2 regions of the Carnobacterium sp. FSL W8-0810 genome follow, and region 2 is predicted to be linked to the other one. Evidence: riboswitches for the same ligand, from Rfam matches in the RefSeq annotation. Region 2 holds a riboswitch; the other holds the start of a gene.
What was found. Region 2 has a riboswitch for FMN ahead of NST49_RS09800 (ECF transporter S component). Riboswitches for the same ligand answer to the same signal wherever they lie in the genome.
Positions count from the first base shown of each region.

Region 1 (16,843 bases), 1.9 Mb from region 2:
AGCTACTGAAAAATCAAGTAATTGAGAATCTTGCAGATCATCCAACACGATATATAACTCAGTACCATCATCCATATTCATCGCTCTATGCTCTGTGACGATTCCAGATCCGTCTTCTTGCAGTTCAATTTCAATCTTCATATCTGATAATTCATTTTCAGCAAAAACTGTTTCACTAAAAGCGAAGCATCCTAAAAAAGCTCCTCCAATACCTAATCCCTTTTTCATTCTTTTATTCATCCCCATACCCCCTAATGTTGAACCCTCATGCATTCACTATTGATTATCTGATTTTAGTATACCAATACCGTTCCATTCTAGGAAACGATTTCCTTAACTCCTTTAAATAAGTTACTCGTAAAAACTAGTTTGTTTGTCAAATAGGTATTTCTTTCAAAAAAAAAAGAAAGCTTCTAGTCAGTTCCATAATCATTCGTATAGTCCGAATAGCTATGGAACAAAACTTAAGCTTTCATATATTCACTATTTACCTATCTTCATTAACCTTTAGTCACAAACCCATTTGCCATCAATCATATTACACGCAGCAGCATCTGTTCCCATTATGGTTAATCCTTTTAATTGGAAACCTTCTTCTTCAGCAATTTGTTCAATCGTTTGTTCAATCACTTCTTGCGGTTGTGCTCCGCTGATTAAATATTTTTGATTCACCACTATAGCAGGTGCTCCTTGAATGCCATAAGCTTCTACTCTTTGTAAATCTTCCATAACTGCTTGTTCCGTTTCTGGATTCTCGAATTGCACTTTCCAATCATCAAAATCAACTGAAGTTTTCTTTACTACCTCTTCAATCACTGTCAAATCTGAGATATCTCTATTTTCTACAAACAAAGCCTGTTGCAGGCCATCAAATACAGCCCAATACGTGTCTTGATCCGCAATCATTCCAGCAGCTTTTGCAGCTTTTAATCCATTTTTAGATGTTGGAAATAAGAAATCCTGCTCTTTCATTCCTTCTATATTAAAACGGTGTTCGTCATCATTTTGGTTGGCATTTTCCCAATGATGAATTACTTCAGGTTTTACTGCTTCATGCGAACCAAATTGCTGAATAAACTGTTCTTTCTCCCAGCCTAAAGCAAATGAACGATGGATGATTTCTAGTTTTGGATATTTTTCAGCCACTTTCCTCATGCGATAAGACATTGGAAAACAAAAACTGCAAATCACATCATGGAAAAATTCTACTTGCATGTCAACACTCCTAGTAGTTATTTTTTATTGGTTTAAAGTAATTTGACTTATTAAGTAATCCTCATTTACTTACTAATTGTAACTTAAATAAATTGCATTATCAACTTCCTATTTCATCATCAAACAGATAGGCTTATTAGCTAATAAATTAGTTGCTTTACTTTAAAAATTTGTTGGTCTAGCGGCAGTTCTCCATCAAGCAATAAATCTGCAGTTGAAGAAATAGATCGCTCATGAGCCTTAAAAATAGGTCTGGCAAAGTTTAAATAGTCCTTAGACCATTGGATAATTTCTTCAGATGTTCTCTTTTGATAGTCTCTTACTAGCTGTCTAGCAAACGTGATATCTAAAGGCGTTTTAATATAGACTACTTTATTGATGTAAGGTCTAAGCATGTCATGTTGATAGCCAAAAGGAAAGTCAATGAGTATTACTGGAACTTTATTATAAGAAGCAAAAAAATCAGCCATCAGTAGGCTAATGTCATATTGATTTACATACAATTCAGGATTATCTAAAATATCACCTAGTTGAGGTGCCGTATCTAGCTTATCTATACTATAATCATCAAATGAAATAATAGTGCTTGATGGAATTTCTTTATGTAATTCATTTATTAACGTAGTTTTTCCGCTTGCTGTTACCCCGCTTATGATTATAACTTGGCTTTTATCCATAAAAATCCTACTTTCTTTTGAAGTAATAAATTCCCCATACGATTACACAATTATTTACTACTTAAACTAATTGCTATTTTTGTTTTGTGAACTCTTTTCTTTATGTATATCATCCTAATCAGAAACTATTAGTTTATTTTTAAAATTCTATAGATAAATTTCGCCATATTTTATCCCATTCTTTGTCTTTAATGCGTTCAACATATATTGAATGAAATTCGCTATTCTTTTGATAAAAGGGTGTAGGCTTCACCTTCATTTCAAATAAATCCTCTATTCCATAGGGAGCCATAATTTCAATATCATTATTGCAAAGCCTCACAGCTATTGCAGTTGGTGTTTCTGGAAAATGGGCAACACCAGCATACGTTGAAGTAAAAGGATCAAAGCCGCTTTTCAAATGCATACGGGCTTGATTTTTTACTGACCAAGGTTGATTTGGAAACAAAGCTTTTAACTCTGCTTCCAACTGCTTTTCCATTTCCCAGGAAATATCTGCAGTATCAAAATAAATAACATCAATATCATTTATAGACGTTATTGTATTATACAAACTATCCCATACTTTATTTCGAATAAGCCCCGCACATACCCAGGCATCATTTACCTTTAATTTCTCAACTGTTTCTAGAATCGATACTATGTAAGTGTCCTGTTCAATCATTTCTATCAATTGTTTTTCGTAATTAGTCACGTTGAACACCCCTTCACTTTAAGTTAATTAATTTAGAAAAATATAGTTTTGTTAGCCTATTGTTATCTACTTCGTTTGATAAATCAATAAAGTACTCTCTTTGCCACTCTTGAGTCTTTATTGCAGATTGGTTTAGCTCATTCTCCCAAGAAGGGTAAACCCGTATTGCCATTTTCCCTTTAGAATTTCCTGTTCTCAAAACTCCTTGTTTAAGTAATATAGATTTTGGGAAAATAAATTGTCCTTGTAATTCATTATCTATAACCGAAATTATTATCTTTTCTGGGCTTTCATCGTAAGAATAGGCTTGATTTTTATTAGTATCATTTTTCTTCCAGAAAACTACAAAATACCCTTTTTTACTTGGGGTCAATTTAGCTAAGCGACTCCGATAGGTATTGTCTGCAATACTAAAGCTCGTTCCCTCATATTCATAGTTATGATTCTCCTCAGATAGAGCTGTAATATTAGGTTTTCCTAGACCAGTAAGCATATTGTTTATTAAATTTATCGACTTAAAACTCAACACTTTCCCTCCTCTTTATCTGTTAGTATAGACTATTTTAAATTTTTTTCAGAAAAGTACTTAAAGTATACCTAATTTAGATAGTGTTTAAAGTTTTTCTTACGTTTAGCAACTGGCCGTAGTTCTATTTTCTTTTATTGTATACTATTTATAGAAGGACAATAAATTGGTATGTTCATTTACCTTACTTCTGAATGTTTAGTAATAGATTGAATTGAATAATTAACAGCTAGTTTTGGTCTAATAAAAGTTGGAGGATACTATGGATGAATCTAATGAATTAAATATGGAAACTACAAGTTCTAAAACAAATAAGATGATTGAAGGGACTTTTTGGTTAACTGTCGGAAATTTTCTTTCTAGATTTCTTGGATTAATTTATATTATTCCTTGGTATTCTTGGATGGGGGAACATGCAAAAGTAGCTAATGGACTTTATGGAATGGGTTATAATATATATGCTATATTTTTATTAATCTCCACGGCTGGAATTCCTTCTGCTGTAACAAAGCAAATCGCTTATTACAATTCATTGAATGATCCCGAAATGAGCAATCAGTTCTTTTATAGCTCTCTTAAAATAGCCACCTTTATTGGAGTCATAGCTAGTTTTGGTATGTATCTTTTTTCGCCGATAATTGCAAAAAGTTCTGGTGATGATCAAGATTTGACAGCAGTCATCAGATCCTTAAGTATTATTGTTATTTTTTTCCCTAGTATGAGTGTTATAAGAGGTTATTTTCAAGGAAACCAACAAATGAAACCTTACGCTGTTTCGCAAATTTTGGAACAAATAGGAAGAGTCATTTATATGCTGCTTTCAACTTTTATTATTATGAAGGTATTAAACGGAAATTATGTTACAGCAGTGGTTCATTCAACGTTTGCAGCTTTTATTGGTCTAATAGTAAGTTACGTCTATTTATTGTTTAAACTACATAAAGAGGCACCACTTAATAGCATATTTCTGCAAAATAAAAAGTCGGAAATTAACTCTAAAGGTTTATTGAAAGAACTGCTACAAGTATCGATACCTTTTATCATTGTGGCCTCAGGTATTTCGCTTTTTAAATTAATTGATCAATTTACATTTTCTAGAATCATGAGTCAAATTTCTACTTATTCTGATATGCGCTTAACTGAATTATTTGCGATTTTCAGCACAAATCCTGATAAATTAACGATGATTGTAATTGCCTTAGCTACATCTCTATCAAGTGCTGGTCTTCCTCTATTAACAGAATTTTTTACAAAAAAAGACAAACTTTCATTATCAAAGATGGTGACAAACAATATTCAACTTTTCCTTTTTATCACCCTTCCATCTATATTAGGAATGATTTTATTAGCAAAACCTCTTTACACGCTATTTTATGAACCAAGCAACTTAGGGACAAAAGTTCTTATACAAGCTTGTTTAACTGGTTTTATCCTCGGTTTTTATATGCTAAGTTCAAGTATTCTCCAAAGTATTAATCAAAATAGATATGCCATCTTTACCTTACTTATAGGAGCTATAGTAAAACTGATTTTACAATACCCATTAATTTCAATTTTTGAAGTTTATGGTCCATTACTAGCTACTGCTATTTCATTTGGAATAATTTGCATCTTAAATCTAAAAAAAATAATCAACATTACTCATCCAGATATTAAGCTGCTGCTCAAAAGAACTGTTTTAATTTCTTTTTCATGTATTCTAATGCTTCTTGTTGTATTGCTGGTAAGAAACTTTCTTTATCTATTTTTAGATCCTGAACGTAAAATGCATAGTTTTCTTATCGTCATCTTTGCTGCCGTTATCGGAATAATGACTTACCTATTTTTATCCTTTAATACTGGGTTGTCTGATGCACTTCTTGGCTTCAATGCAAAAAAATTAAAAAATAAGTTAAAACTATTTTCAAAATAATATTGAAAATTAATGTTGCTGATAATACCAAAGTTATAGTCATTTCTTCATTGAATAAGACACTGAAAAAGTGCTAAACTATGCCTATAACTTTCCGAAAATTTTATACTAATGAGGATGAGATTTACTTGAAGAACAAAAATTATAAATTGAGAGCTTTTATTTTTAATCCGATTACCGTAGCTATCTACGCTATAGGGTGTTATTACTTATGTTCACTTGCTCAAGACGGCGGGATTGCTCAGAAAGCTCCCATTATCCTAATCATTTTTCTTAGTCTGTTTGTTTGGGTTGGCTGGGGTTTTTATTGGTACATATGGAAAACCAATAAAAATCAATCCACTTCTCCCCGTTCTATAAGACGTAGCAAATTCCTCTTTCTGTTCAGTGTGAATTCATTCCTTTTGATCACACTTGCATCTGGTATAAGTCTTTATCAAAGTGGCACAAATTCCCAAGGAAGATTAGCTTTTGTGATTCAAGACTACTTGCAATCTAGCGATGTTCAATTTGTTCATAATAATGTCTATGAAGATGGCTTAAATGGATTACTTGAAGACCTTGAAACGAAATATGATTTGCCAGAAGAATTGTATGTCAGTAATCAAGTTGAATTGACCTTTAATAAAAAGGGTGACATTACTACTTTATACAGCTTTTTGTACGGTTTAAACGAAGATGGTGAGACGGAAAGTTTTTTGATCGATTATGATAGTTCAAAAAGTGATGAACTCAGTGTGACTTTGAACGGAAACGTCAATCCAACCTTTGAGAAAACGATGAGACTTCAACCACTGTTAGATGCAATGGAAAATCTTCCAATAAAAGAAACGGTCAAAGATTGGGATGAAGAAACCCTTGGCATCTATTATGCTGGTTCCCGCAGTTGGGGATACAATACTGAAGGGATTCTTTATTTTGATGAAAAGGGAGATACCTTTCCAATCGAAACAGCCTTCAATGAAATTATTGGCTATACGATTTCTGTTTATACCCCAAATAACAACACGATCACACCGGTACGTTTTGTTGACTATTCACCAACAGTATCTCCTGCACAAATTGGAGATGTTCCAACCGATCAAAACATGAATGACAATGAAACGTACTTTTTGACTGAAAAAACTGGTTATCAATTATTCGTAGTAGATGCTGCGTTAGGCTCACGTTTCTATACCTTGAACAAAACCACAGATGGTGGAAATACTTGGGACGTTGTTAACTCTGATCCATTTGTAGGACAACTAGGCGTTTCATCTGGGATAACGTTTATGGATGAAAACCTTGGCTTTATTGGATTGTCTCGCAGTGGTGGCAGTTATGCGGATCTTTATTTGACGACCGATGGCGGTGTCACTTTTGAACCAGTAGAATTGCCCATAATCGAAGTCCCTTTAACCGATTCTGAGAAGTACGCTCCTTTCGATTTTCCAGAAATGCCTTATAAAGAAAGCGACAGTCTGTTTATTCAGGTGAATCAAGGTCAAGATGGCGATTATAACGGCGGCTCTAAAGCCTTGTATCAATCCAAAGACAACGGAAAGACTTGGGCGTTTGTTGGAGAAGTTTAGTAAAGCTCACCTTATTAAAAAAGATAGCCTTCAGTTTGTTCTAAACAAACTGAAGGCTATCTTTTTCTCACATAAGTAAAAAAACTATCTTATTTAAAATCTGTTATCTAAAGAATGTCTTGCAATTCTTGGATAGCATTTATCCTTATATCTGATTGTTGCAATTCTTCTTCTGACCCAAATCCATAATTACATCCTATGTTAACTAGATTGTGGTAGTGACCAATTTCAAAATCCTGTATGCGATCTCCGACAATAAGAAAATTTTCTTTATACTGTTTTTCAATTAATTCAAAAATCTTGTATTTGGCACTATACTCAAATGTTTCTGTGCAATACATCTCTTCAAAATACTGATTTAACTGAAAAGCTTGCCGATGTGCATTCATATATTTTTCACTACAATTACTTAAAAAGATAAGTTGGTATCCTTTATGTCTTAAGTAACCTAATGTTTCCAAAGCTCCAGTATAAAGAGTTGCTTCTTTTGCGAGAACTTTTTTCAGCAACGTTTCTCCTATGATTTTTGAAGCAGTAGCTTGGTGTTCAGCATCTAAATTAGGCATGAAATTTTCCCACATGTCTTTACTGCTATACCCTAACCATTTAGTGATTTCTTTATCTTTCCACTCTCTTGGGTCAGCTTTTTTATTCTCGATCAAATAGTTATAAGCCATTTTGAAAGCAGCAATATAGTTTGCCGTACTGTCATGCAGTGTCCCATCGTAATCAAAAATATTGGTTTGAATGTTCTTTAGTCTTGTTTTATCCATGATCCGACCTTACATGCCTTTCAATAGATTGGCCATTTCAATCGCTGAAACTGCAGATTCATAACCTTTGTTTCCAGCTTTCGTACCGGCACGTTCAATGGCTTGTTCAATGTTATCTGTCGTTAAGACCCCAAACATTACGGGTACACCTGTATTCATTGCAGCTGCAGCTACTCCTTTTGAAACTTCAGAACAGACATAATCGTAGTGCGAGGTAGACCCTTTAATGACTGCCCCTAAAGTAATAATAGCATCATACTTTCCTGAAGCTGCCATTTTTTGTGCAACTAATGGAATTTCATAAGCTCCTGGAACCCACGCAACTGTGATTTCTTCCTCTAGCATGCCATGTCTTCTTAAACCGTCAACAGCTCCACTTAATAATTTTGATCCTATAAATTCATTAAACCGTGCAATCACGATACCCACTTTTAAGTCTTTTGCAATTAATTGTCCTTCGAATACGTTCATTTTAATTCCTCCATGTATGATATTTTTTGTAGTACGCTGTCCATTTTTAGTAGTTCAAATGATGATGCATTTTTTCTTGCTTGATCTTTAAATAGTCTTTATCTTCCGCAAAAGCTTCCATTTGAAGTGAAATTCTTTCTACAATATCCAAACCGTATTTATCCATACTCTCTACTTTCAGTGGATTATTAGTCATCAGGCGTAGATGAGAAACACCCAAGTCATCAAAAATTTGTTTGCATTCATAGTACTCTCGTAGATCAACTGGAAAACCAAGCAATAAGTTAGCTTCAATGGTATCGTGTCCTTGATCTTGCAACGCATAAGCTCTTATTTTATTGACTAAGCCAATTCCACGCCCCTCTTGACGCATGTAAACTAAAATCCCACGTCCTTCATCTGCAATTCGTTTCATTGCTGCATCCAATTGTTGACCACAATCACATTTTTTAGAACCAAATACATCACCTGTCAAACATTCCGAATGGATACGACAAAGTACCGGCTCTCCATCACTGACTTCACCCATAACCAAGGCGACATGGTGTTCACCAGTTACCGTATGTTCATAGGCATAGATGTCAAAATCTCCATATTTGGTAGGTAACAGTGCTTTAGATTCGCGGAAAATAACTTGTTCTTGGGTTTTTCGATACTCAATTAAATCGGCAATTGTACCGATTTTCAAATCATAATCATCAGCTAAAGCCAATAAATCGTCTCTTCTTGCCATCGATCCATCTTCATTCATGATTTCACAACACAGACCCACTGGTTGCAAACCTGCTAAACCCATCAAGTCAACCGTTGCTTCTGTATGTCCATTTCGAACCAATACACCCCCGTCAACAGCTTCTAACGGGAACATATGCCCTGGTCTTCTAAAGTCTTCCGCTTTTGCATCATCGCTCACCAATTTCATAGCGGTCAATGACCGTTCCCCAGCTGAAATACCCGTTGTCGTTTCCACATGATCCACTGAAATGGTAAAAGCTGTCCCATGATTATCTGTACTGTTTAGACTCATTTGTGGCAATGCGAACTTCTTTGTATAGCTTTTAGGCATAGGCATACAAATTAGACCTTTGGCATAACTAGCCATAAAGTTCACATTTTCTGTAGTAGCAAATTCAGCCGCACAAATAATGTCTCCTTCATTTTCTCTGTCTTCATCATCTACCAATAAAATGTTTTTCCCAGCTCTTAAATCAGCAAGTAACTCTTCAATTGTATTAAACATATGTCTCTCCATTCTGTTCTAAAAGAACCCGTTATCTTTCAAAAATTCTGTCGTTACTTGACTCTCTTGAACTGGCAATTTCGAATCCAAACCTAATAATTTTTCAACATATTTTCCGATCATATCGCATTCAAGATTTACAGCATCTCCTGGTTGCTTATGCAATAGAACGGTCTCTTCACCGGTATGAGGAATGACAGAAACCTTGAACGATTGATTATCAACCGTCACAACTGTCAAACTAACGCCATCAATCGCTATAGAACCTTTCTCAATAATGTAACGCAATAATTTAGGACTTGTTTCAACCGTGATCCAAACGGCATTATCCTCACGCTTCATTTCTCTTATCTTTCCCGTTCCATCGATATGGCCACTAACCATATGGCCACCAAGACGTGTTTCCAAACTTAGTGCTCGTTCCATATTGACATAACTTCCAGGCGTCAATTCTCCTATGTTCGTTCTTATCAAAGATTCAGACATGACGTCCGCTTCAAAAGAATCATTTTCTATTTTTGTTACTGTCAAACAGATGCCATTTGTCGAGATGCTATCCCCGATACGAGTCCCTTGCAATACTTTTTTTCCCTTTATCTTCAATATTGAAGATTTTTCACCTCGTTTGATGGATTGAATCGTTCCCATTTCCTCAATAATTCCTGTAAACATGCTTTTCCTCCAATCGATTGTTTCTCTTTATTTAACAATATAGCTTTCCACAAACAGATCTTCTCCAACCATCACAGGCGTCATTCGATCAATTTTAAACGCATTTTTTAATAATTGGATACCTGCCCCTTCTACAGCGGTTTTAGCCTCTTTTCCTCCAATTATTTTTGGCGCAATATAGGACTGTATTTTGTCCACGATCCCTTCTTCTAAAGCCGAGAAATTCAAATTTGCACCGCCTTCCAGTAAGATACTATCGATTCCTTTAGCTCCTATTACCTTCATTAATTCTCGTAAATCAACTCTTTCACATTTTACTTTAATCACAATCACTTCAATACCCATCTGCTTTAACGTATCTAATTTTTCATTATTGGCTCTTTTCGTGGTAGCCACAATTGTCTTCGCTTTATCTTGTTGGGTTAATACCTTTGAGGCGATTGGGATTCTTAGCTGACTATCGACAACAATTCTAATAGGATTACGGCTGTTTAGTGTTCTAGAAGTTAGTTGTGGGTCATCCTTGATAATCGTTTCTATACCGACCATAATTCCAGCTAATTCATGGCGCAGAGAATGGACTTGTTTTCTAGATGACTCACCAGAAATCCATTGAGATTCGCCTGTCACTGTAGCGATTTTTCCATCTAGAGACATCGCATTTTTCATAACCACAAATGGCTCTTTCGTGACAATGTATTTTATAAAGATCTCATTCAATTTTTGACTCTCTTCTTCTAGTACACCAGTCACTACTTCAATTCCATTGTTACGAAGCCTTTCGATTCCTTTTCCAGCAACTAGTGGGTTTGGATCGAGTGTTCCCACGACTACTCGTTTAATGTTCTTGTCTATCAGTAAGTCTGAACAAGGAGGTGTTTTTCCAAAATGAGAACAAGGTTCTAACGTGACATATAATGTTGCCCCAGTCACATCTTCTTTGGCTGATGCAATAGCATTTACTTCCGCATGGGGCTGTCCATATTTTTGATGATAGCCTTGCCCAATAATTCTTCCACCTTTTACAATGACCGCTCCAACTAAAGGATTAGGAGTTGTCCACCCTTTACCCTTTCTTGCCAATTCCAGTGCCATCCTCATGTATACTTCATCCAATTCTCTCACTCCATTCAAATTAAAAAAGCCCTAAGAATCTACTCTCAGGGCTTTCGTCATTTTTTTACAAGGCTCAACAAATAACTCCGAATACTCTTTACTCGGTTACTGTTGATTTTTGTAAACTTTGTCTTCGCTTTATCCAGACTATCACTGTCGGCTTCGGAATCTAACCGAATCTGCCTTACGGCTCGTGGGCTTTACCACCGGTAGGGACTTGCACCCTGCCCTGGAGACTATTCAATTTTTACTTTTCTACACAAAAAAGCCCCAGACTTTTATATCCAGGGCTTCGACTTATAGTTAAATAAGACTTTCTTATAATTGCTTCACAAATTCAAGACTGCTATCTATCCAAAAAAAGACTATAGCTACCTTAACTTCTCTGCAATTACTTTGTCTTCGCTTTATCCAGACTATACTGTCGGCTTCGGAATCTAACCGAATCTGCCTTACGGCTCGTGGGCTTTACCACCGGTAGGGACTTGCACCCTGCCCTGAAGACTATTTAATTTTTACTTTTCTACACAAAAAAGCCCTCAGATTTTTATATCCAGGGCTTCGACTTATAGCTAAATAAGACTAGTTAATAGTTGCTTCACAAATTCATGACTGCTATCTATCCAAAAAAAGACTATAGCTATCTTAATTTCTCTGCAATTACTTTGTCTTCGCTTTATCCAGACTATACTGTCGGCTTCGGAATCTAACCGAATCTGCCTTGCGGCTCGTGGGCTTTACCACCGGTAGGGACTTGCACCCTGCCCTGAAGACTAATTTACTTTTGTAATGTAAGAATATATTGAAATACAAGAGATGTCAATATTTTTTATATTAATTGTCCGATTACTCTTACTACTAAGAGTACTAAAAGTACTTTTCAAAGGATAAAAATCATTCTTACTTACTTTTTAATTTTTAATAATCTACCTTCACGATAATACAAATCTTGATAATTTAAATCAACTAAGTAGATTTCTTCGATTTCCTTTAAAGGCTCATTTTCATAACTATTTAAACTATACAAAATTATTAACTGGTTACATCCATTTTCAAATTGTTCAAGAATATAACCTTCCAATGCTTTTAATGTGTTTTTGAATTTTGGAGATAGGCTGTCACGTTTCTTAAACGAAGGAAGGTTTGAATCTATCGATGCTACTTGATATTTGGTCTTTTTAAAAAGAAAATGGGAACTAAAATTAAAATAATCGTCAGTATCTTCGCTAATGTTGTTTTCAAAATAAAAATATTCTTTGGTTTCCATTTGAAACTCATTTGGTTGTTGATCTCCTCTTCTGCCATCTATCAAACCAGATCTTAAAGGAGCATCTGCTGCAATGTATAGATATTCTGTCATGCGTTTAAATCCTTTCTGAAAGTAATAAGTAGAAATTATTTTATCTTTTTTAATAATGTTATTAACATCAATAACATTGATTTCCCTAAGAATAACACTTTAGTTTTCAATACAGCAGAAATAGGAAGTTATCGTTGAATAGATTGTGTACACAACTATCAATTGAGTACCATACAGATTACTTAGCAAGGAACTTCCAGTAGGTAAACAAATAATGAGTACCTTATAAGTTGAATAAAAAGAAACTTATGGTGTATATGTACAAACCTCTTAACCAAATTCGGTTCAAAACAGGTTCTATCTTTTGATAGATATTAGATCAGTGAACGGTTACTAATCTACCATTTCAGAATTATTCTCATTTTTATTTTTCACTTTAATCATGACCTTAACCAAATACTTTTCTGGATTTTTTTCTGCAACTTCATCAATGATGTATTCTTCATAGGCATCCCCATCAATCTCATAACCATTTTCTACTAAACCATCCAACATTTTCTGATACAGTTTTTCGGTTTTATTGTAATCACAATAATCATACATGACTGCGTAACATCCTTCAGGCTTTATACTTAACTGATTTTTATCTTCAGTCGATTTATTGATATAAAAATAACTAAAATTTGAAAATTCACCATTGGCCAATTCATTTTTTCCAATAATCGCTCCTATTGGAAAACCTTGGACAATTTGTTGTTGGTCAATAAGTGAATAGAAATCAATGAGGGCTTCATTGTTTTGTTGATTTATTTTTTTACCGATTAGTATCGGTTTCTTTTCTTGCTGGATAAAAGTAAGTTTTCCAACAGTTACTACGTCTGCCAACTTTGTTAACTCTATTCTTTTTTCCAACATATCTTTGTATTGCTGTAACGTACTAATTTTTTTATCAATCTGTTTTTGTTCTTCTAGGAACAACGACAGCATTTTTTCTGGAGTTCGTTCTTGTAAATAGATTTTTATTTCCTTAATTGATTTCCCTAATTCTCTTAAAATGTAAATCACACTAATGGTATCTAATTGTTTTTCCTCATACATTCGATACCCTTTATCTGTAAGCATTTTTGGTGAAAACAAATCGATTTTGTCATAATAAATAAGGGTTTTGCGACTGATTCCAGATAAAGTAGAAAACTGACTGATGGTTAAATATTCCTTTTCCATGTGATTCCTCTCTTTGTGTCCACAGTTTTTGAAAATAAAACTTGACTGTATAGTAGCTATACAGATTATACTGCTATTATTCGATCATTTCAAAGCATAGTTCTTGCTCCTATGCAATTTGAAGTAAGTTTATACGAATAACTAAAAGGAGACATGAACAATATGCATTTATTTTTTACATTTTTAAAGAAAAACAAACTGCTTGTTCTCGTTACAAGCAGCTTAATTTTACTTCAATCCGTAGCAACTCTATTCATTCCTTATTTAATTGCTCAACTCATTGATAAAGGCATTTTAGAAAAAAATACCCACGTCGTTTCTTCTATTGGAATCCAGATGTTGCTTACTATTCTTGTAGGAGCTGTTGTTGGGGTGCTTGGAAGTTACTACACTTCTGAAATTGCTTCACGTTTTGGAAAAGAAACCCGTAAAAAGTTATTTAGAAAAATACAAGATTTGTCACTAAATGACACTAATAAAATAGGTGTGGCCTCTTTAGTCACAAGAACGTCTAGTGATGTTGTCAATATTCAAGAGGTGACGTTATCTCTCTTTCAAATGGTTTTACCGAGTCCATTTATGGCAGTCATTTCTATTGTATTGGCTTATCGGATTTCCCCTATGATGACGGTCATTCCACTTATATCCATCCTTATTTTTATCGGTGTGATTACTGCCGTAATGTTTAAATCCACTCGCTTGATCAATAACATTCAGAAAAAGATGGATAAAATGACAATGCTTGTTAGACAATTTTTTAAAGGCGTAAAAATTATTCGTGCATTTGATAACGCTGAATATGAAAAAAATAAAGTTGATGGTAGTTTTAATGATTTTGCTGCTAACATGATTCGGATCAATAAGTACTTTGCCTTTCTAACACCTGTTGCTTTTAGCCTGAACGCCCTTACGATGATCCCTATTATTTGGGTGGGGAGTTCCTTAGTTGCAGACAACACCATTCAAGTAGGTTCCATTACTGCCGTTATCGGGTACTCAGTCATCACAATGTCTTCATTTATCATGACCGCTTTGATTATGTTTAACATACCTAGAGCAATCGCATCATTAAATAGAATTCAAGAAGTACTGACACTTCAGCCAGAAGTGGAAGATGATAGTCAGTTAAACGAAAAAGTAGATGTTACTGTGCAGCCTGCTTTGTCATTTGAAAATGTAACGTTTCAGTACCAAGGTGCTGACAAATCAGTCCTAGAAGACATGGATTTTTCAATCAACACAGGTGAAGTATTGGCTATCGTTGGTGGAACGGGATCCGGTAAAAGTACGATTGCTAAAATCCTTTTACGGTTCAATGACATTCAAAAGGGTCGCATTTTGATACACGGTACAGATATCAGCAAACTTTCTCAAAAGGACCTTCGTTCATTGATCAGCTATGTCCCACAAAGAGCATTTTTATTTAGTGGAACCATCCAGGATAATATTTTAGATGGGAATAAAGAAGCTACGGTTAATGAATTGAGACATGCAGCTCAGGTTGCTCAGGCCTTACCGTTTATAGAAGAACAGGATCAGCAATTTAATGCCTTGGTAGCTCAAGGAGGAACCAATTTTTCTGGAGGACAAAAACAACGTTTGGCAATCGCACGTGCACTGATAAAGAAATCTCAGATTTATGTATTTGACGATAGTTTTTCAGCACTGGATTATAAAACAGATGCGAAACTAAGAGCCGCTTTAAAACCAGAATTGAAAGACGCGGTAACGTTAATCATTGCCCAAAGAATCAGCACGATCATTGATGCTGATCAAATCATCGTCTTAAACGAAGGGAAAATTGTGGGTAAAGGAACCCATTCAGAATTAATTGAAAAAAATCCTGTTTATCAAGAATTAGCTAAATCTCAAAATATGCTGTCTAAAAGCGAGGTGAAAGAAAATGTCTAAAAAAGAACAAGTGCTTTTAGAAGAACTAGACTCAGAAAAACCAAAAAATCTAAAAAAAGCCGTTCATTATTTTTTCGAACTGCTAATGCTTCAAAAAAAGAAAACCATTCCAGCTATTCTTTCAAACATCATTGGCACATTAGCCTATGTTTCGATTCCTTTAGTTACAGCTCAAGCTATTGATGGACTAATTGAAGCTGTAAAATTACCGGGTACTTCAATGATGGAAAGTATTCGAGCTGCAATCACGGGACCACTTTTAATCTTATTAATCATTGCTGGAATCATATTTATTTGTAATTACTTCCAGGAATATTTAATCGCCTCTGTCAGCGAAGAGGCCAGTCTAACCTTACGAAAGAAAATAACAGCTAAACTAAATAAATTGCCTTTAAATTTTTACGATCAAACACAAGTAGGCGATCTATTAAGTCGAACGACAGCCGATGCAGATAAAGTAGCGAACTTTATTATCATGAGTTTTAATCAGTTTATTAGTTCAATCATCATTGTCATTGTTGGGTTGAGTCTAATGATTTATGTTAGCGGCCGCTTATCCTTGATTATTATTTGTATGATCCTGGTCAATATTATCGTCACGAAAGTCATTTCTAAAAAGAATCAAACGTTATTTGGCGACAATATGTATACCTTAGGAAAATTAAGTGGCGCTACGGAGGAATATTATTCCGGAAACACGATTATTAAAGCTTTTAATAAACAAGAAGAAGTCATTCAAAAAGCCGATCAATTAATCGACGAACAATATAAAGCACATAAAAAGGCCCAATTTGTTAACTTTGCAATCTACCCTATCATGAGAAGCATTACTCAATTGGCGTATATCAGCAGTGCCTTAATGGGCGCTACTTTAGCCATCCAAGGAACGATAACAATCGGATTGCTTCAAGCTTTTCTACAATATGTCAATCAAATTTCAGATCCCATTACAGAAGCCTCTTACGTCGTGAACATGCTTCAAGGTTGTTTAGCAGCCATTGAACGGATTTATGAAGTTTTAGATGCAGAAAATGAAGTTCCTGATATCAAAAAGGCTAATGTAATCGATAATCCTCTTGGCCAAATCGAATTTTCGCATGTCAGCTTTGGCTACAACAAAAACCAATTGATCATGAAAGATGTTAATTTTATTGCAGAACCTAAAAAGACGATTGCCATCGTAGGTCCTACGGGTGCTGGGAAAACAACACTTGTAAACTTATTGATGCGTTTCTACGAAATTAATAGTGGTTCTATTTTATTTGATGGGATCGACACGAACACCCTCACCAGACATGATCTAAGAAAACAGTTTGGTATGGTCTTACAAGATACATGGTTATTTGAAGGAACCATTGCTGAAAATATTAGCTACGGAAAGAAAGACGCTACTAGAGAAGAAGTTATTGCCGCAGCTAAAAAAGCTCAGTGTGACTCTTTTATCCAAACGTTACCAGAAGGTTATGATACGATTATTTCGAGTGAAAATAATATGATCTCTCAAGGACAACAACAGTTGTTAACCATTGCTCGGACCATTT
Region 1 covers NZ_JBBOWO010000001.1:129,221-146,063, forward strand. The annotation lists gene NST49_RS00710 (DUF2207 domain-containing protein) at 1-240, opposite strand, end outside; gene NST49_RS00715 (DsbA family oxidoreductase) at 508-1,215, opposite strand; gene NST49_RS00720 (adenylyl-sulfate kinase) at 1,356-1,892, opposite strand; gene NST49_RS00725 (nucleotidyltransferase family protein) at 2,032-2,586, opposite strand; gene NST49_RS00730 (MepB family protein) at 2,600-3,112, opposite strand; gene NST49_RS00735 (putative polysaccharide biosynthesis protein) at 3,399-5,024, shown strand; gene NST49_RS00740 (WD40/YVTN/BNR-like repeat-containing protein) at 5,153-6,595, shown strand; gene NST49_RS00745 (HAD family hydrolase) at 6,703-7,368, opposite strand; gene ribH (6,7-dimethyl-8-ribityllumazine synthase) at 7,378-7,839, opposite strand; gene NST49_RS00755 (bifunctional 3,4-dihydroxy-2-butanone-4-phosphate synthase/GTP cyclohydrolase II) at 7,886-9,079, opposite strand; gene NST49_RS00760 (riboflavin synthase) at 9,098-9,751, opposite strand; gene ribD (bifunctional diaminohydroxyphosphoribosylaminopyrimidine deaminase/5-amino-6-(5-phosphoribosylamino)uracil reductase RibD) at 9,779-10,867, opposite strand; FMN riboswitch at 10,993-11,108, opposite strand; FMN riboswitch at 11,262-11,376, opposite strand; FMN riboswitch at 11,531-11,645, opposite strand; gene NST49_RS00770 (hypothetical protein) at 11,772-12,227, opposite strand; gene NST49_RS00775 (MerR family transcriptional regulator) at 12,561-13,391, opposite strand; gene NST49_RS00780 (ABC transporter ATP-binding protein) at 13,554-15,302, shown strand; gene NST49_RS00785 (ABC transporter ATP-binding protein) at 15,295-16,843, shown strand, end outside.
Region 1: it holds a riboswitch for FMN, as region 2 does, so the genes downstream of both, ribD (bifunctional diaminohydroxyphosphoribosylaminopyrimidine deaminase/5-amino-6-(5-phosphoribosylamino)uracil reductase RibD) here and NST49_RS09800 (ECF transporter S component) in region 2, are expected to answer to the same signal.

Region 2 (16,843 bases):
AAAATGTAATCAAGCTGGTAAACCAGTTATTACTGCTACACAAATGCTTGACTCAATGCAACAAAACCCACGTCCAACACGTGCTGAAGCAAGTGACGTAGCTAATGCTATTTTTGATGGTACAGATGCTATCATGCTTTCAGGTGAAACTGCTGCTGGGGATTACCCAATTGAAGCTGTACAAACTATGGCACGTATTGCTGTACGTACTGAAGAAGCATTAGTAAACCAAGATGCATTTGCATTAAAAGCATATAGCCAAACAGATATGACTGAAGCTATTGGTCAATCTGTAGGACATACTGCTCGTAACTTGAACATTCAAACAATTGTTGCAGCTACTGAATCTGGACATACTGCACGTATGATCGCAAAATACCGTCCAAAAGCTAATATTGTTGCTGTTACATTTACAGAACGTCAAATGCGCGGTTTAGCATTAACTTGGGGAGTTTCTCCAGTTGTTTCTGAAAAACCAGGTTCAACTGATGATATGTTCAACTTGGCAACTAAAATTGCTCAAGAAACTGGATTTGCTACTGCAGGAGATTTAATCATCATTACTGCCGGTGTACCAGTTGGCGAACGTGGCACAACTAACTTAATGAAAATTCAATTAATTGGAACTAAGTTAGCTAGCGGCCAAGGTGTTGGAACAGAGGCTGTTATTGGTAAAGCAACTGTCGCAACAAGTGCTGAAGAAGCAAATAAAAATGCTGTAGAAGGTGGAATTTTAGTTGTGAAAACAACAGATAAAGACTACTTGCCAGCGATTGAAAAATCATCAGCTTTAGTAGTAGAACAAGGTGGCTTAACTAGTCATGCAGCTGTTATTGCTATTGCAATGAGCATTCCAGTAATTGTGAATGTTGAAAATGCTACGACTCTTATTAAAAATGATGAATTAATTACTGTTGATTCACGTCGTGGAATCATCTACCGTGGAGCTACAACAGCTATCTAATAGCTAATAAAACTTAAAAATTTAAATGAACAAAACTCTCTTGAGGATTGATTTTTAAATCCGATAGGGAGTTTTTTTTGAAATTTAAAACAATAGTTAGTTTACATAAAAAGATTATGGTAAACTTATATCGAAACTTTTTCAACATTCTTTCATTCCTTGTCTTTTTCATATAAACTGTAGAGGAATGATTAAAGAATCACTACCAAATAATAGATCTAAACTTATGGAGGAAAAAATATGAATCAATCATTAGGAAAAATTATCACAGGACTTGTTACAGATGTAAACGAGGACGCATTTTTTGTACAAAAAGATGGCGTAACGTACAAATTAGATAAAACTGAAGGAATGGATTACAAACTAGGCGATATAGTAGAAGGTTTTGCTTATATCTCAATGGATAAAGACTTTATGTTAACTCAAGAACTTCCTAAAGTACAAGTGGGTCATTATGCATGGGGTACCGTTATTGATACACGTAAAGATTTAGGAGTATTTGTAGATGTAGGCCTGCCTGACAAAGAATTGGTCGTTTCACTTGACGAATTACCGACCATTAAACATTTATGGCCTAAAAAAGGTGATCGTTTACTGATAACGATACGAGTAGACGATAAAGACCGTATGTGGGGAGAACTAGCAGGAGATGAAGTATTCCAATCATTAGCTAAAAAAGGAACAGAAGAATTGATCAACCAAAACATCAAAGGAACAGCGTATCGTTTAAAAGTTATTGGAACGTTTATTTTGACTGAAGATAACCAAATTGGTTTCGTCCATCCTTCAGAACGCAAAGATGAACCTCGTTTAGGAGAAGTTGTGTCCGGACGTGTCATTGGGGTTAGACCAGATGGTGTGATAAATCTATCTCTAATGCCTCGTGCTTATGAAGCTATTGGCGACGATGCTGCAATGTTGATGGCCATATTAGAACGAACTAAAACAGGTAGCTTTCCATATACTGATAAGAGTTCACCAGAAGATATTTCGGAGCGTTTTGGGATCAGTAAAGGTCAGTTTAAACGAGCAATTGGAAACTTGATGAAACAACGCTTAATCGTACAAGAAAATGGCGAAACGAAACTTGTTCAAGAATCCAGCGAGAACGACCAAGAAGAAAACTAAAAAATAAGAAGAAACGAAAGAAGGCAGTTCACAAAGTGTTCTTGCCTTCTTTTGCGTTTTATATAAATAATTTAGGTTAATTTGGATAGAGGTGTAAATAGAGTGAAGGAAGATGTAGAAGAGTATATCCGTTTTTTGACTATTGAAAGAGGTCTTTCAAAAAATACAATTGAAAGTTACAAAAGAGATATTGGACAATATATGGTATTTATTGAACAAAGTAAATTAAACCACTGGGATCAAATTGATCGTTATGTTGTGCTTTCTTTTTTACAAGACCTAAAAGAAAAACAAAAATCTGCTGGCACAATTATTCGAATGATATCTTGTTTAAGACAGCTTCATCAATTCTTAAAGCAAGAACAGTTAACTAAAAATGATCCCATGCTTCATATTGATACGCCTAAGAAGGCGCAAAAACTACCAAAAGTATTGTCTATTAAAGAGGTGGATCTTTTGATTGAAACACCAAATACTGGCGAGACATTAGGATTGAGAGATCGAGCAATGCTCGAAGTTATGTATGCGACAGGATTACGTGTATCTGAATTAACAGAACTAAAATTAGATGACCTGCACTTATCACTAGGATTGATCCAAACGATTGGTAAAGGAGATAAAGAAAGAATTATTCCTTTAGGAGATATGGCTATCGAGTGGATCGAAAAATATCGTCGTTACAGCCGACCAAAATTGGAAAAAGAAGGCCGTCGTTCACCCTATTTATTTCTAAATCATCATGGACGTAAATTAACTAGGCAAGGTGTTTGGAAAAATCTAAAAATACTAGTAAAAAAAGCTGGAATAGAAAAAGAAGTAACCCCTCATACTTTACGTCATTCATTTGCTACACATTTGCTTGAAAATGGTGCCGATCTAAGAGTTGTTCAAGAATTGCTTGGACACTCGGATATCTCTACAACTCAAATTTACACGCACATTACTAAGCAAAGGATGTCAAGCGTTTACAAAACGTATCATCCAAGGGCTTGAAAAATAGAAAGAGTGTAGAGTTTTACTCGCTTTATCGTATTATTTTTACTATAATGAGAATGTAGAAACCTATAATTAGGAGGATGAAGAACGAATGTCATATAAAAGAGTGCATTTAATCGTTATGGATTCAGTTGGTATTGGGGAAGCGCCTGATGCTGATAAATTTAATGATCTAGGAAGTGACACGTTAGGCCATATCGCTCAAGAAGCTGGATTAACAATACCTCATTTAGAAGAATTAGGTTTAGGAAATATCAAACCTTTAAAAGGTGTGCGTAGCGTTACTGACAGCTTAGGCTATTACACAAAATTAGAAGAAGTATCTGTTGGTAAAGATACCATGACCGGACATTGGGAAATTATGGGATTAAACATTCAAACGCCTTTCCGAGTTTTTCCTGAAGGATTCCCAGATGCGTTATTAAAACAAATTGAAGACTTTTCCGGCCGCGAAATTGTAGGGAATAAACCAGCTAGTGGAACAGCTATTATTGATGAATATGGGGAACATCAATTAAAAACAGGAGACTTGATCGTTTATACTTCGGCAGACCCTGTTTTACAGATCGCAGCTCATGAAGATGTGATTCCATTAGATGAACTGTACCGAATCTGTCAGTTTGTCAGAGATATTACAAAAGACGATCCTTACATGATTGGCAGAATCATTGCTCGACCATATGTTGGGAAACCTGGACAGTTTACTAGAACGAGTGGACGTCATGATTATGCATTAAATCCTTTTGGTAAGACTGTTCTTAACCATTTAAGCGAAGGCGGTAAGGAAGTTATTGCAATCGGCAAGATCAATGATATTTATAATGGAGAAGGCATCACTGAATCTGTACGCACAGAACACAATATGGATGGTGTAGATAAACTCTTGACGGTTATGGATAAAGATTTTGAAGGTCTTAGCTTCTTAAACTTGGTTGATTTTGATGCTAAATTTGGACACCGTCGTGATGTCGTTGGATACGGTCAAGCAATTGATGAATTTGATGCTCGTGTTGAAGAAATCGTTGGCAAGCTAAGAGAAGATGATTTATTATTGATCACTGCCGATCACGGAAATGACCCTATTGCACCTGGAACGGATCACACTAGAGAGTATGTTCCTTTATTAGCTTATTCTCCTTCAATGAAAGAACATGGCGAAATTTCTCAAGGCCATTTTGCAGATATTGGTGCTACTATTGCAGCTAATTTCGGTGTTCAAGATACAGGATTTGGTAAAAGCTTCTTAGAAGAATTAAAGTAAAAAGAATACATTAATGGAGGAAATTATGACTACAGCATTATTAAAGAAAGTTAATGAAGCAAAAAGCTATATTTTAGAAAATGGTGTTCAAGATATAGAAGTTGGATTGATTCTAGGTTCTGGATTAGGGGAGTTAGGGGACGAAGTTGAAAATCCAATTGCGATCTCATATAGTAAGATCCCTCATTTTCCTGTGTCTACTGTAGAAGGACATGCTGGACAATTAGTATATGGAACATTGGGCGGTAAAAAAGTATTAGCTATGCAAGGGCGTTTTCATTTTTATGAAGGGTATACTTTAGAAGAAGTTACTTTCCCGATACGAGTAATGAAAGCACTTGGTATCCATTCATTGATCGTGACAAATGCAGCTGGCGGAGTCAATACTGATTTCACCCCAGGCGAATTAATGATGATCACAGATCAAATTAACTATACTGGTACCAATCCTTTAATAGGACCAAATGATGCTTCTATGGGACCGCGTTTCACGGATATGAGTCATGCCTATGATGCAGCTTACCAAGAAACCGTTCGTTCTGTAGCTAAGAACATGGATATAGACTTAAAAGAAGGCGTATATATTGGTTTTTCTGGTCCAACTTATGAAACTCCAGCCGAAATAAAAATGGTTCGTCAATTTGGTGCTGATGCTGTTGGGATGTCTACTGTTCCAGAAGTTATTGTAGCAAATCATGCAGGTATGAGAGTCATCGGTATATCTTGTATCACTAATTTGGCTGCTGGCATGCAAGCGACATTAAATCATGAAGAAGTGGTAGAAACAACACAGCGTGTTAAACATACATTTAAAGCTTTTGTAAAAACTATTCTTTCAGAAATGAAATAAAAAACCCATTGAGTAGATAGAAAGAGGAACTGTGAAGAAGTTATGGTCTAGTTGCCAAACTTTTAAGCAGTTTCTCTTTTCTTCATTAATTTAAAACAATTGAAGAATAGTAGAAAGATTTGATTTTTTAGAGTGTGCAAATAGGGTTGTATGACAAATGGTGTGGATGCTTCAAAAAAATTTCTTCTGGAATGGACGGGTTTGCTTGTGGAGCCATGGGACCGCCTGTAAGCCTGGAGTCTTAAAGGCTTTCAAGCTTCAAATAAACCCTAATCGCTGAAGCGCTAACGGTTTATAATTCTCATTGAATCCTATACAGGGCTACAAGCAACCCTATTACTCCAGAAATGTTTGGTGAGTATTTTGAATAATCTATCAACACTAAAATTTATAGACCCGCAATTAGGCACTATTGATCACATTGAGAAAAGCTTTTTTTTGTGTTAAAGTAAGTAAAGCAAAAAACAAGCAAAACTGAGATGAGGATAGTTGATGGACGAAAGATTACTAACAGGAACAATGAAAATAAATAAAGCTAACCATTTAGAAATAGGTGGTATAGACACTATTTCATTAGTTGAAAAATATGGAACGCCTCTTTATGTATATGATATTTCTCAGGTTAAACACAAAGCACAAATGTTTAAAAAAGCCTTTCAAGATAGAAAAATCAAAGCACAAGTAGCCTATGCAAGTAAAGCTTTCTCTTGTTTAGCTATTTATCAATTAATGGCCAAGGAAGAAATGTCTTTAGATGTGGTTTCTGGAGGAGAACTTTTTACAGCTATCCAAGCTGATTACCCTAGTAAAAAAATTCATTTTCACGGAAATAATAAATCAGATGCTGAAATCATTGCTGCATTGGATTATAATATCGGCTGCTTTGTAGTAGATAATTTTTACGAATTAGAAAAATTAAATCAGTATACAAAACAACGCAAGCAAAATATGTCGATTTTATTGAGAGTAACTCCAGGGGTTGAAGCTCATACACATGAGTACATTACAACTGGGCAAACAGATTCTAAATTTGGATTTGACCTTAATAATGGACAAGCTCAACAAGCTTTGCAATTAGCTATGCAGATGCCATATATTGATGTAATGGGATTGCATTGCCACATAGGATCACAAATTTTTGAAACAGAAGGATTTAGTCTGGCCATTGACAAATTAGTCATGCAATCAAAAGAATGGCATGAGGCTATGGGATTCGATTTGCGGGTATTAAATGTTGGCGGAGGCTTTGGGATTAGGTATACATCTGAAGATGAGCCATTACCCATAGAAGATTATATCAATAATTTAATTGATGAAGTACAATCTGTCACAACCAAAGTTCAATTACCGATGCCTGAGATTTGGATCGAACCAGGACGCAGTTTAGTTGGAGATGCGGGGATCACATTATATCAAGTTGGCTCACAAAAAATCATACCAGATGTTCGTAATTATTTAGCTATCGACGGAGGAATGACGGATAACATTAGACCCGCGCTTTATGATGCAAAATATACGGGCGTTTTAGCCAATCGTGTAGAGGATGCAGTAGAAGAAACCTATTCTATAGCAGGAAAATGCTGCGAATCTGGTGATATGTTGATATGGGATCTGCCGCTGCCAAAAGCAGATGACAAAGATGTTTTAGCAGTCTTTAGTACTGGAGCTTATGGATATGCGATGGCTAGTAATTACAATCGTATTCCAAGACCGCCAGTCATCTTTGTTGAAAATGGAAAAGATTTTTTAGCTATTAAGCGAGAAAGTTATGCAGACTTAATGAGATTAGAACGCTCTCTATATTAATTTAAAGAGATAAAAAACACTAATACTCTGATGTTGCAAGCTTAGAGCGCTAGGAGGATACTATGTTACTCGATTACAAAAATGATTATGAAAAAATTTCAATGGGATTGCTCTCATTTGTTCCGGACTTAAAAGACGTTTCGCGTTTGCAGAATGAAATGGATTGGTACCAAAGTAAAGAAAACTACAAACTTTATTTATGGAAAAGTGAAGAAACTCAAGATATCATAGCTGTAATAGGTGTTGAGATTGGAAACGATATGACATTAGTAAGACATATCTCTATTAACCCTTCATTCAGAAATGAAGGAATCAGTTACAAAATTTTAGAAGCATTAGAAAAACGACTCCCTCAGAAAAAAGTAATGGGAACGTTAGAAACCGCCTCTTTAATTGCAAAATGGGAGCAAGAGAAAAGTAAAAAGGACCAACAGTCTATTTTATTGACTGATGAAAAAGGCGAGGATTAAATGTCATCCGATATAAATATAAAAATTGATGCATTTGAAGGACCATTAGATCTATTATTGCAATTGATCAAACACTTAGAGATTGATATTTATGATATCCCAATTGCTGAAGTTACAGCACAATACTTAAATTACATCCGAGCAATGAAAGTATTACAATTAGATATTGCCGGAGATTATTTAGTTATGGCAGCAACTTTAATGGCAATAAAAAGTAAATTGCTTTTACCTAAACAAGAAATGAATGCTGATCCAGAAGATGAAGTTTTTTTTGAATCCGGTGAAGATCCTAGAGATGCGTTAGTAGAGCAATTATTGGAATACCGTAAATACAAGTCGGCAGCAGCTTTGTTAAAAGTAAAAGAAGAAGAACGTAGCCAATATTTTTCAAAGGAACCTACTAACCTAGAATCATTACAAGAAAAAGTTCCATTGGAGCCTCTTCAAATCAGTACGTTTGATTTAGTTGCAGCTTTTCAAGATATGTTTAATAAAAAAATGAAGAAAATACCACTGCAAACAACGATTAGAGCAGAAGAAACAACGATTAATGAAAAAATGGATTTTATTATGGGGAAATTAAGAAGTACCATTGCAAACCAAGGTGTTTTGTTTACTGGGCTATTTGATATTCCTACAAAAAATGAGATGGTAACAACGTTTATGGCTTTGCTTGAATTAATAAAAGAAAAAAATGTTTTTATTCAGCAAGAAGTCACGTATGGAGATATTATTGTCTATCCATCAGAATCAAAAGAAACAGGTGATGAGTAGTATGGATGAATTAGCAGCAATTGAAGCACTTCTTTTTGTAGCTGGGGATGAAGGGATGTCTTTAGAAGAAATTTCTACTATCTTAGACTGTTCAACTCAGCAAGCTTATCAGTTCCTGATGCGCCTTCAAAAAAATTATGAAGAAGCGACTTCAAGAGGGTTAATGCTTCTTGAGGTTGGGAACCAATATCAATTGGCTACTAAAAAAGAGTATGCAGATGTGATAAAAAAATATGCGATCTCACCATTAACGACTAATTTATCACAAGCAGCGTTGGAAACACTTGCAATAATAGCCTATAAGCAACCTTTAACGCGGATGGAGATCGATGAAATCCGTGGAGTCCAAACAAGTGGAGCATTGCAAAAATTAACGCTTAGAGGGCTTATTGAACCTAAAGGACGGGTAGAAGGACCAGGAAGAGCTATTTTATATGGAACTTCTGATTACTTTATGGATTATTTTGGTCTTAAAGAGTTGTCTGATTTACCAGAAATAACAGAATTAGAAACGGAAAATACTGAAAAAGAATCCGATTTATTTTTTGAAAGGTTTAATCAACAATTTGAAAATGAATAAAAATAGAGAATACTAAGGAGAAATTATGGAAAGATTACAGAAAGTTTTGGCTCATGCCGGAGTAGCTTCAAGACGTAAATCAGAAGAACTTATTTCTAAAGGTCATGTTAGAGTAAATGGAACTGTTGTAAAGGAAATGGGTGTTTTAGTAGGGAATTCAGATCTAATTGAAGTAGATGGTGTTCCAATTTATAGAGAAGAACCGGTTTATTTCTTATTGAATAAACCTAGAAATATGATTACTGCAGTTTCAGATGACAAAGATCGTCCAGTAGTGACAGACTTATTTCCAAATATAGAACAACGTATTTATCCGGTTGGTCGTTTAGATTACGATACAACAGGCGCTTTGATCTTAACAAATGATGGAGAACTTTCTCAATTACTGATGCATCCTAAACATCAAATAGATAAAACTTATGTTGCGAAAGTTAAAGGTATGATTGATCGGAAATCTTTGAATAGATTAGAAAAAGGGGTAGTTGTTGAAGGTAAAAAGACTGCACCAGCAAAAGCAAAAATTCTTTCAGCAGACCGTTCTAGAGACATATCTATGGTAGAGTTAACTATACACGAAGGTCGTAACAGACAAGTTAAAAACATGTTCCAAGCTATTGGACATCCGGTTGAAAAACTTAAAAGAGAATCGTATGGTACGCTAACGTTAGATGGCTTGCAACCAGGTGAATGGCGCGAATTAAAAACATTTGAAATCTATCAATTGCGTAATGCAGCAACACAAAATGATACAACTAATTAAATGCAATTTCTTAGAGCATGGACTTAAATACTCCAGCTCTATTTTTTTAAGAGTATTGAAGTAAATGAACTTCAACCAATGGTCTAAATAGAGTGAAGCGTTTTTTACATATAATAGAATTAGTTTTACAAGTGTTTCAGCTTTTGCAGAAGAATCAAATGTATTAGTTGAAACTTTGAACAAATGTTGTGTATACTGGTCTTATACGAAAAAATCAGTAACAAAACGTGCTAATGGAAATGATGGGGTGTAATAAATGGAAAATGATGTAATGCATCTATTAGTAGTAGATGACGAAGATCGAATTCGCAGACTATTAAAAATGTATTTGGAAAGAGAAAACTATGTTATTTCTGAGGCTGACAATGGGGAAGATGCATTGAAAATGGTTCTAGAAAATGATTATGATTTAGTTTTATTAGACTTAATGCTGCCAAAAATGGATGGTATTGAAGTTGCTGAAAAAATAAGAGAGAGTAAGACTACTCCAATTATGATGTTAACAGCTAAAGGCGAAGAAATAAGCCGCATTGAAGGATTTGAGGTTGGAGCAGATGATTATATCGTGAAACCCTTTAGTCCAAGAGAAGTAGTTTTAAGAGTCTCAGCTATTTTAAAAAGAACCCAAAGCAGCAAACCGAAAGAAAAAGCCAATCCTGATTTAATTGAAATGCCGCATTTTGAAATCGATGACCAATCACATCGTGTGTTGGCTGACGGAAATGTTGTTAATTTAACACCAAAAGAATATGATTTGTTATTATATTTAGCGCAATCTCCTGATCAAATTTTTGGAAGAGAACAATTATTAAGAGAAGTATGGAAATACGAATTTTTTGGAGACTTGAGAACAGTAGATACTCATATCAAACGTCTCAGAGAAAAATTAACTAAACATTCAGAGGCAGCTGCAAAAATGATTGTTACTGTTTGGGGACTTGGTTATAAATTTAATTCTTTTCCTGAAGAATCTGAAAAGTAGGTTGAAATATGTTTAAATTAAATAGTTTAGTTACTCGTACTTGGGTGGTAACGATGTTGGCTATCGGCATTTGTTTTTTTACTACGAACCAAGTATACGAAAAGTTATACACAAACAATATAGAAGAAAGTTACATCAATGATTTTGAACATTCGATTAATTCTATAACCAATCTTTTAGAAGAGGATCCAAATTTTTTGGTTGAAAATATCGATAAAATACGATCTTATGAGGACCATCTTTCTTTAGTGATCACACAAAATGATGAGCCTATTAGTTATTCTTCAAATGTAAAAATAGATGATCAATCCAATGACTTTGCAAAAATTAAGGCAAATGGTGAAGTCAAAAATGAGCTGGAAAACGGGAAAAATACGCTTGTTAAAGACGAGATAAAATTAGATGATAAACCAAGCACACCGTATATTTTTAAAATCCAAAACTTTACTTTTAATGGCCAAGAAAGCAAACTTTACATTTATGGTGATTTGTCGTTTTTAAGCAGCACGCATAATAAGATGCGGGTGTGGTCAGCTATTAATGTTATTTTTTATATTGTCATAGGAATTTTATTGTTTTATTATTTCCAACGTAGATTTGGCAGACCATTAACTCAATTAAGAGATATTGCATATGATTATGCTAAAAATGATTTTACTCAACAAGCACAGTCAACTTACAAAGATGAGTTAGCTCAGTTAGCCTTAGCTATGAATAAAATGGGCAAATCATTAGAAGTAACTGGAGCAGCAACTAGACAAGAAAAAGAACTTTTAGAAAATATCGTGACATCCATTTCTACAGGGGTATTGTATTATAATCAAGATAAAACATTGTTAATGTCAAACCCTCTAGGAGATGAATTCTTACAGCATTTATACCAAACAGATCAAGTAATGAAAACGGTTATACCTGATGTGTTGGAATATCGAATTGATTCTATTATACGATTTCCTGAGAAAATAAGTTATGATAATAATATTGATGACTATTATTATAATATAACGTTGATTCCACTTTTTGATGAAAATTTAGACAGTGTTCGTGGTGTATTAGTTTCTATTCAAGATATTACAAAAGAAAAACGTCTTGATATTATGCGAAATGACTTTATTAATAATATTTCTCATGAGTTAAGAACACCTTTGGTGATGATCCAAGGGTACAGTGAGGCAATTTTAGATGATATAGCTGAAACTCAAGATGAGAAAAAAGAAATGGCAAAAATAATCGGTGAAGAATCCGTGAGAATGAATCGAATGGTAAATGAAATGCTCGATAGTTCTAGAATGGAAGCGGGTTTTATTAACTTAATAAAATTGGATGTCCATTTGGAAGACTTTTTTAATAAACTGTTTACTCGATTTGCCACAATGTCAGAAAAAAATAATATTCGCTTAGAATTAGAAATTGATCCTAATTTAGATTCTTACTACATGGATGAAGATAAAATGAGTCAAGTTTTTGTAAATTTAATCAATAATGCTATTAGGCATACTAGTATGGTCAATAGAGAACATAAAAAAGTGAAAATCTTTGTGCATTTAGACAAGATTATGGATGAAGTCTTAATTGAGGTCATTGATAATGGAACAGGGATTCCAGAAGAAGATATACCTTATATTTTTGATCGATTCTATAAAGCAGATAAATCTAGAACTGTAATGAAAGGCGATAAAACAGGTACAGGTATTGGCTTATCTATTGTAAAAAATATAATAGAAGCTCATGGTGGATTTGTCGAAGTACAGAGTATTGTCAATGAACAAACGAAATTTATCGTTCATTTGCCCTATTTAGATTAATATGCTAATAAAAAGTAAGAGAAAGTGTTGCTTTTTTTCTTCTCATGTTATACAATGAACTTGTTAAAAAAATATAAAGATTCGTCTTCAGGGGCAGGGTGAAATTCCCGACCGGTGGTATAGTCCACGAGCTAAATAGCATTATTTGGTTGAACTGGTTAAATTCCAGTACCGACAGTAAAGTCTGGATAAAGAAGATGGGGTTTATTTGAATAGTTGTAATTGTTCAAATGCTCTGTTTAATTATCTGAAGATAATTTAGACGGGCATTTTTATATTGTTTTTATTTGAATAGACTCATGTAATGCCTAGGCTGATGAATCCTTTTAGGAGGATTTTTATGCAAACAAGTAACACAAAGAAAATGGTAGGAATCGCCATGTTGGCTGCTCTAGCAACCATTTTGATTTCATTTGGTTTTCCAATAATTCCAGGAGTTTCATTTCTAAAAGTTGATTTTAGTGATATTCCTGTTTTGATTGGCATGTTTTTATACGGTCCAGTTGGTGGAACTATGGTGGCGTTTATTCGCTCATTGCTCCATTATATTCAAACTGGCGGTGATGCAGGATATCCAATTGGGGATACTGCGAGTTTTATAGCTTCAGTCGCATATACGTTGCCAATTTATTTGATTATGAAATCAAAGGTTAACAATACTAAAACGATTATTTTTGCAAATATCGTTGGGTCACTGTCATTAGCTGTCATTTTGTCACTTGTAAATTACTTTTTCTTGCTTCCATTGTATTTAAAAGTATTAAACTTTAGTGTAGGGCCTATCAGAGATTACATTTTAATGGGTGTTATACCATTTAATATCATAAAAGGCGCAATAGTAAGTACAGTCTTTATTATGTTATACGCCAAATTAAAAACTTGGTTGCAACGCAATCAATTAACTAAAATCAGTGCTAAATAAAAAAAGAAATCGCAATTTATTTTGCGATTTCTTTTTTGTTTTCTTATTAATAATTTTTAAAATTTTGAAAACTATACCCTAAAAATGGTTATTTTTGGTATATTAGATTTAACAATAAATAGCTTTCAGTAGCTGCTTTTTTTATGTAATCAGAATGAGGGTGAATGTCGTGGAACAATCGTTGTATTATCAGTATTTTTGCCTTTCATTGTATTCTATAGACTATCCAGTAAAACCGGCCACGTTGTATCACATCTTGGTTGGTAAACGAACTGCTTCCATTTTGTTTAAGGCGCATATTTATCACGCGATTCCTTTTTTTTCGGTATTTCCTAATTTAAACCGTAGTCAGTATGACAATATGGTTCGAGAGTTTATTGAAAAAGATTGGATTACAGCCAGTGAAAATAACGAAGAGTACTACCTTTGTAAAAAAGCTAAAGAAGAATTAGACCTTTATTTTTCAAAACATTTTTATCCTAAAAATATTAATCAACTGTTAAACGGACAAGTGACTAAAGAATTTTGGAAAAAAATTTTATTTTCCACCCAAGTTCTTTCGGAATTACGCTACCAAAATAATCATTATCTACCAATAGAAAAGGAATGGAAGACACAATTATGGTTAAAAAATTGGTTGAAAAATAGTTCATTAGAAAGACAAGAATTGGGTAGCTCATTTGGAAAAGAATGGATTCAATTATTAAAGGAGTTCCGTTCATTTGATGCAGAAATTTTAGTAGCACAGTTAACGGGACATAAAAAGAATGGGAAAACCAGTACACAATTAGCTGTTAAATATGGATTAGATCAAATGGAATTAACTTTTTTAGTACAAAATACAATTAGTCAACTACTAAATAAAGTGGTCAGTGAAAAAGAAACATTCCCTTTATTTTATTTAATTTATCAAGAATGTAAAGGAGACCGTTACAGCAGTCTTAGTCTAAGTGCTAGGTCAACGGCATATTATTTAGAAAAAGGTTACTCTATAGAAAAAATAGCTTTAGAGAGAAGATTAAAGGTAAATACAATTTCAGAACACATTATTGAATTAGCTATTATTTTTCCGAATTTTGATGTTTCTAACTTTATACCAAAAGAAGACTACCAACGATTATGTGCGTTATTTAGTGAGAATGAAGAAATAACATATGAGGATTTGAAAAAAGAAATGCCGCAGATTCCTTTTTCATGGTACAGATTGATTCAAATCGAAAGGAGTCGGATTGTGTGACCAATAAAGACCTTATAAAACAAAACTTAGAGAATTATTTTGGATACACTTCTTTTAGAGAAGGGCAAGAAGAAGCTGTATTAGCAGCTTTAGAAGGTAAAGATACGTTGATTATGCTGCCCACAGGGACAGGGAAATCGATTTGCTACCAATTAACTGGGTATTGTTTAGATGGGTTAGTAATCATTGTTTCGCCTTTATTATCTTTGATGCAAGACCAAGTGGAACAATTAAAATTAAATGGTGAAAAAAGAGTAGCTGCTATTAACAGTTTAATGAATGTACGCGAAAAAGATTGGGTATTAAAGCATTTATCTGACTATAAATTTATTTTTCTTTCACCAGAAATGCTGCGACAAGAATACGTTATAACGAGTTTGAAAAAAGTGCCTATCTGTCTTTTTGCAACTGATGAAGCTCATTGTATTTCTCAATGGGGATTAGATTTTAGACCTGATTATCTCGATTTAGGTCTTATTCGCCAACAATTAAATTTTCCTTTAACAATGGCATTGACAGCCACTGCTACTCAACGCGTTCGAGAAGAGATTTTGACATCGTTGCAGATTAATAATGAAAAAACAAAGCAGATTATTTATTCTGTGGATCGTTCTAATATCGCTTTTTATGCTCAAATTTGTGATCATAATAAAAATGAAGAATTATTAAAACAAGTCCAGAGATTAAAGAAACCAGGTATTATTTATTTTTCTAGTAAAAAAACAGCAGACGAAACTGCTGAATTGATTCGTCAAGAAACGACGATCACTGCAGAGAGTTATCATTCCGATATAGAAGCAGAAGATAAAATTAAGATCCAGCAACAGTTTATCTATGATGAAATTGATATTATCTGTGCTACAAGCGCATTTGGGATGGGTATCAATAAAAGCAATATACGTTTTGTTATTCACTATCATTTGCCGGGCAGTCCAGAAGCCTACTTACAAGAAGTTGGGCGTTGCGGAAGAGACGGAAAACCGAGTTTAGCTCTTTTGCTATATGAAAAAGGAGATAGTATCATTCAATTTCGATTACAGGAATCGAGTTTGCCTACGATTGATATGCTGGAATATAGTTATAGAAAAGGGAAAGTATTAGAGGGAAGTTGCAGTCCTGTTCAAAAGGTGCTGATAGAAAATTATTTAAATGCCAATATTCCCATTGAAGCAGCAAAAAGCCAAGTGAAAAGTAGAGAAGTATCTAAACAGCAACAACTGTATTACATGATTGATTATGCTGAGACAGCAAGTTGCAAGAGAGCTTTTCTTTTGCATTACTTTAATGAACGTTTAGAACATAAACCGTCTCAATGCTGTTCTAGTTGTCATCTAGAATTAGCTGATTTTTATGAAAAAAATGACTTGAAACAAAAAAAAGAATCAGAACCAGAAAAAAATTGGGAAGAAATCTTAAAGGAATTGTTTTTAATTGGAAATTAATAAGACAATTCTATCCAAAAATGATACAATAAAACTGAGTTTTGTTTAGGAGGAGTACTAAAATATGAGTAAGAAAAATTCTAAAAACAATCCAAAAAAAGAAAAAGCATGGGATCGAAAATTTGATGATGATGATAGTTTAGTGGATGATAAATATTCAAGAACTGCAAGAAAAAAGGCAAAAAAAAGTGTCCATCCTGTTATAACATCATTGGTTATTTTCTTAGCACTTATTTTTATTTTGCCAAGTCTAGCATATGTTTGGTGGTCAAATGAAGGCAATGACAGCAGTAAAGAACAAAAATCTTCTGAAGAAAGAATGATCATTACACAAAACAGCAGCAGTGAATTAACTAGTTCAGAAGAGCCTGAATCAGAAGTTTCTTCAGAAAGCGTAAGCAGCGAAGAGGAGTCCTCTGAGTCTGAAAGTCAAGTTGCAGAAGTAGAAGAACCTGAGTCACAACCTGCAGAAGTACCTGTTATTGAAGAACCTGAAAGTGTTGTAGAGCCAGAACCAGAGCCTGAACCTGAACCAGAAGAAGTAACAAATACTTATACTGTTAAAGCTGGAGATAACCTATACCGAATTGCATTAAATCACAATATGACAACTGATGAATTAAAAACATTGAATGGTATATCAGGAGATTCTGTGAGTGTTGGGACAGTTTTAAAAGTGAAATAATAGTCTATAAAGCCGCATACTGATTAGCGGCAAGCAGGAAGGCTAGGGTAACCTAGCCTTTTTAATATGAAAAGAAAGTAGGATGACACATTGGAAAAAACAATAAAAATCGCTATTGATGGCCCAGCATCTGCCGGAAAAAGTACAGTTGCTAAAATAGTAGCAAAAGAGCTGGGCTATA
Region 2 covers NZ_JBBOWO010000001.1:2,027,773-2,044,615, reverse strand. The annotation lists gene pyk (pyruvate kinase) at 1-964, shown strand, start outside; gene NST49_RS09855 (CvfB family protein) at 1,205-2,092, shown strand; gene xerD (site-specific tyrosine recombinase XerD) at 2,195-3,085, shown strand; gene deoB (phosphopentomutase) at 3,180-4,349, shown strand; gene NST49_RS09840 (purine-nucleoside phosphorylase) at 4,375-5,199, shown strand; gene lysA (diaminopimelate decarboxylase) at 5,692-7,005, shown strand; gene NST49_RS09830 (GNAT family N-acetyltransferase) at 7,068-7,475, shown strand; gene NST49_RS09825 (segregation/condensation protein A) at 7,476-8,249, shown strand; gene scpB (SMC-Scp complex subunit ScpB) at 8,251-8,829, shown strand; gene NST49_RS09815 (pseudouridine synthase) at 8,855-9,589, shown strand; gene NST49_RS09810 (response regulator transcription factor) at 9,846-10,571, shown strand; gene NST49_RS09805 (sensor histidine kinase) at 10,580-12,376, shown strand; FMN riboswitch at 12,456-12,579, shown strand; gene NST49_RS09800 (ECF transporter S component) at 12,717-13,298, shown strand; gene NST49_RS09795 (helix-turn-helix domain-containing protein) at 13,468-14,535, shown strand; gene NST49_RS09790 (RecQ family ATP-dependent DNA helicase) at 14,532-15,977, shown strand; gene NST49_RS09785 (LysM peptidoglycan-binding domain-containing protein) at 16,042-16,662, shown strand; gene cmk ((d)CMP kinase) at 16,753-16,843, shown strand, end outside.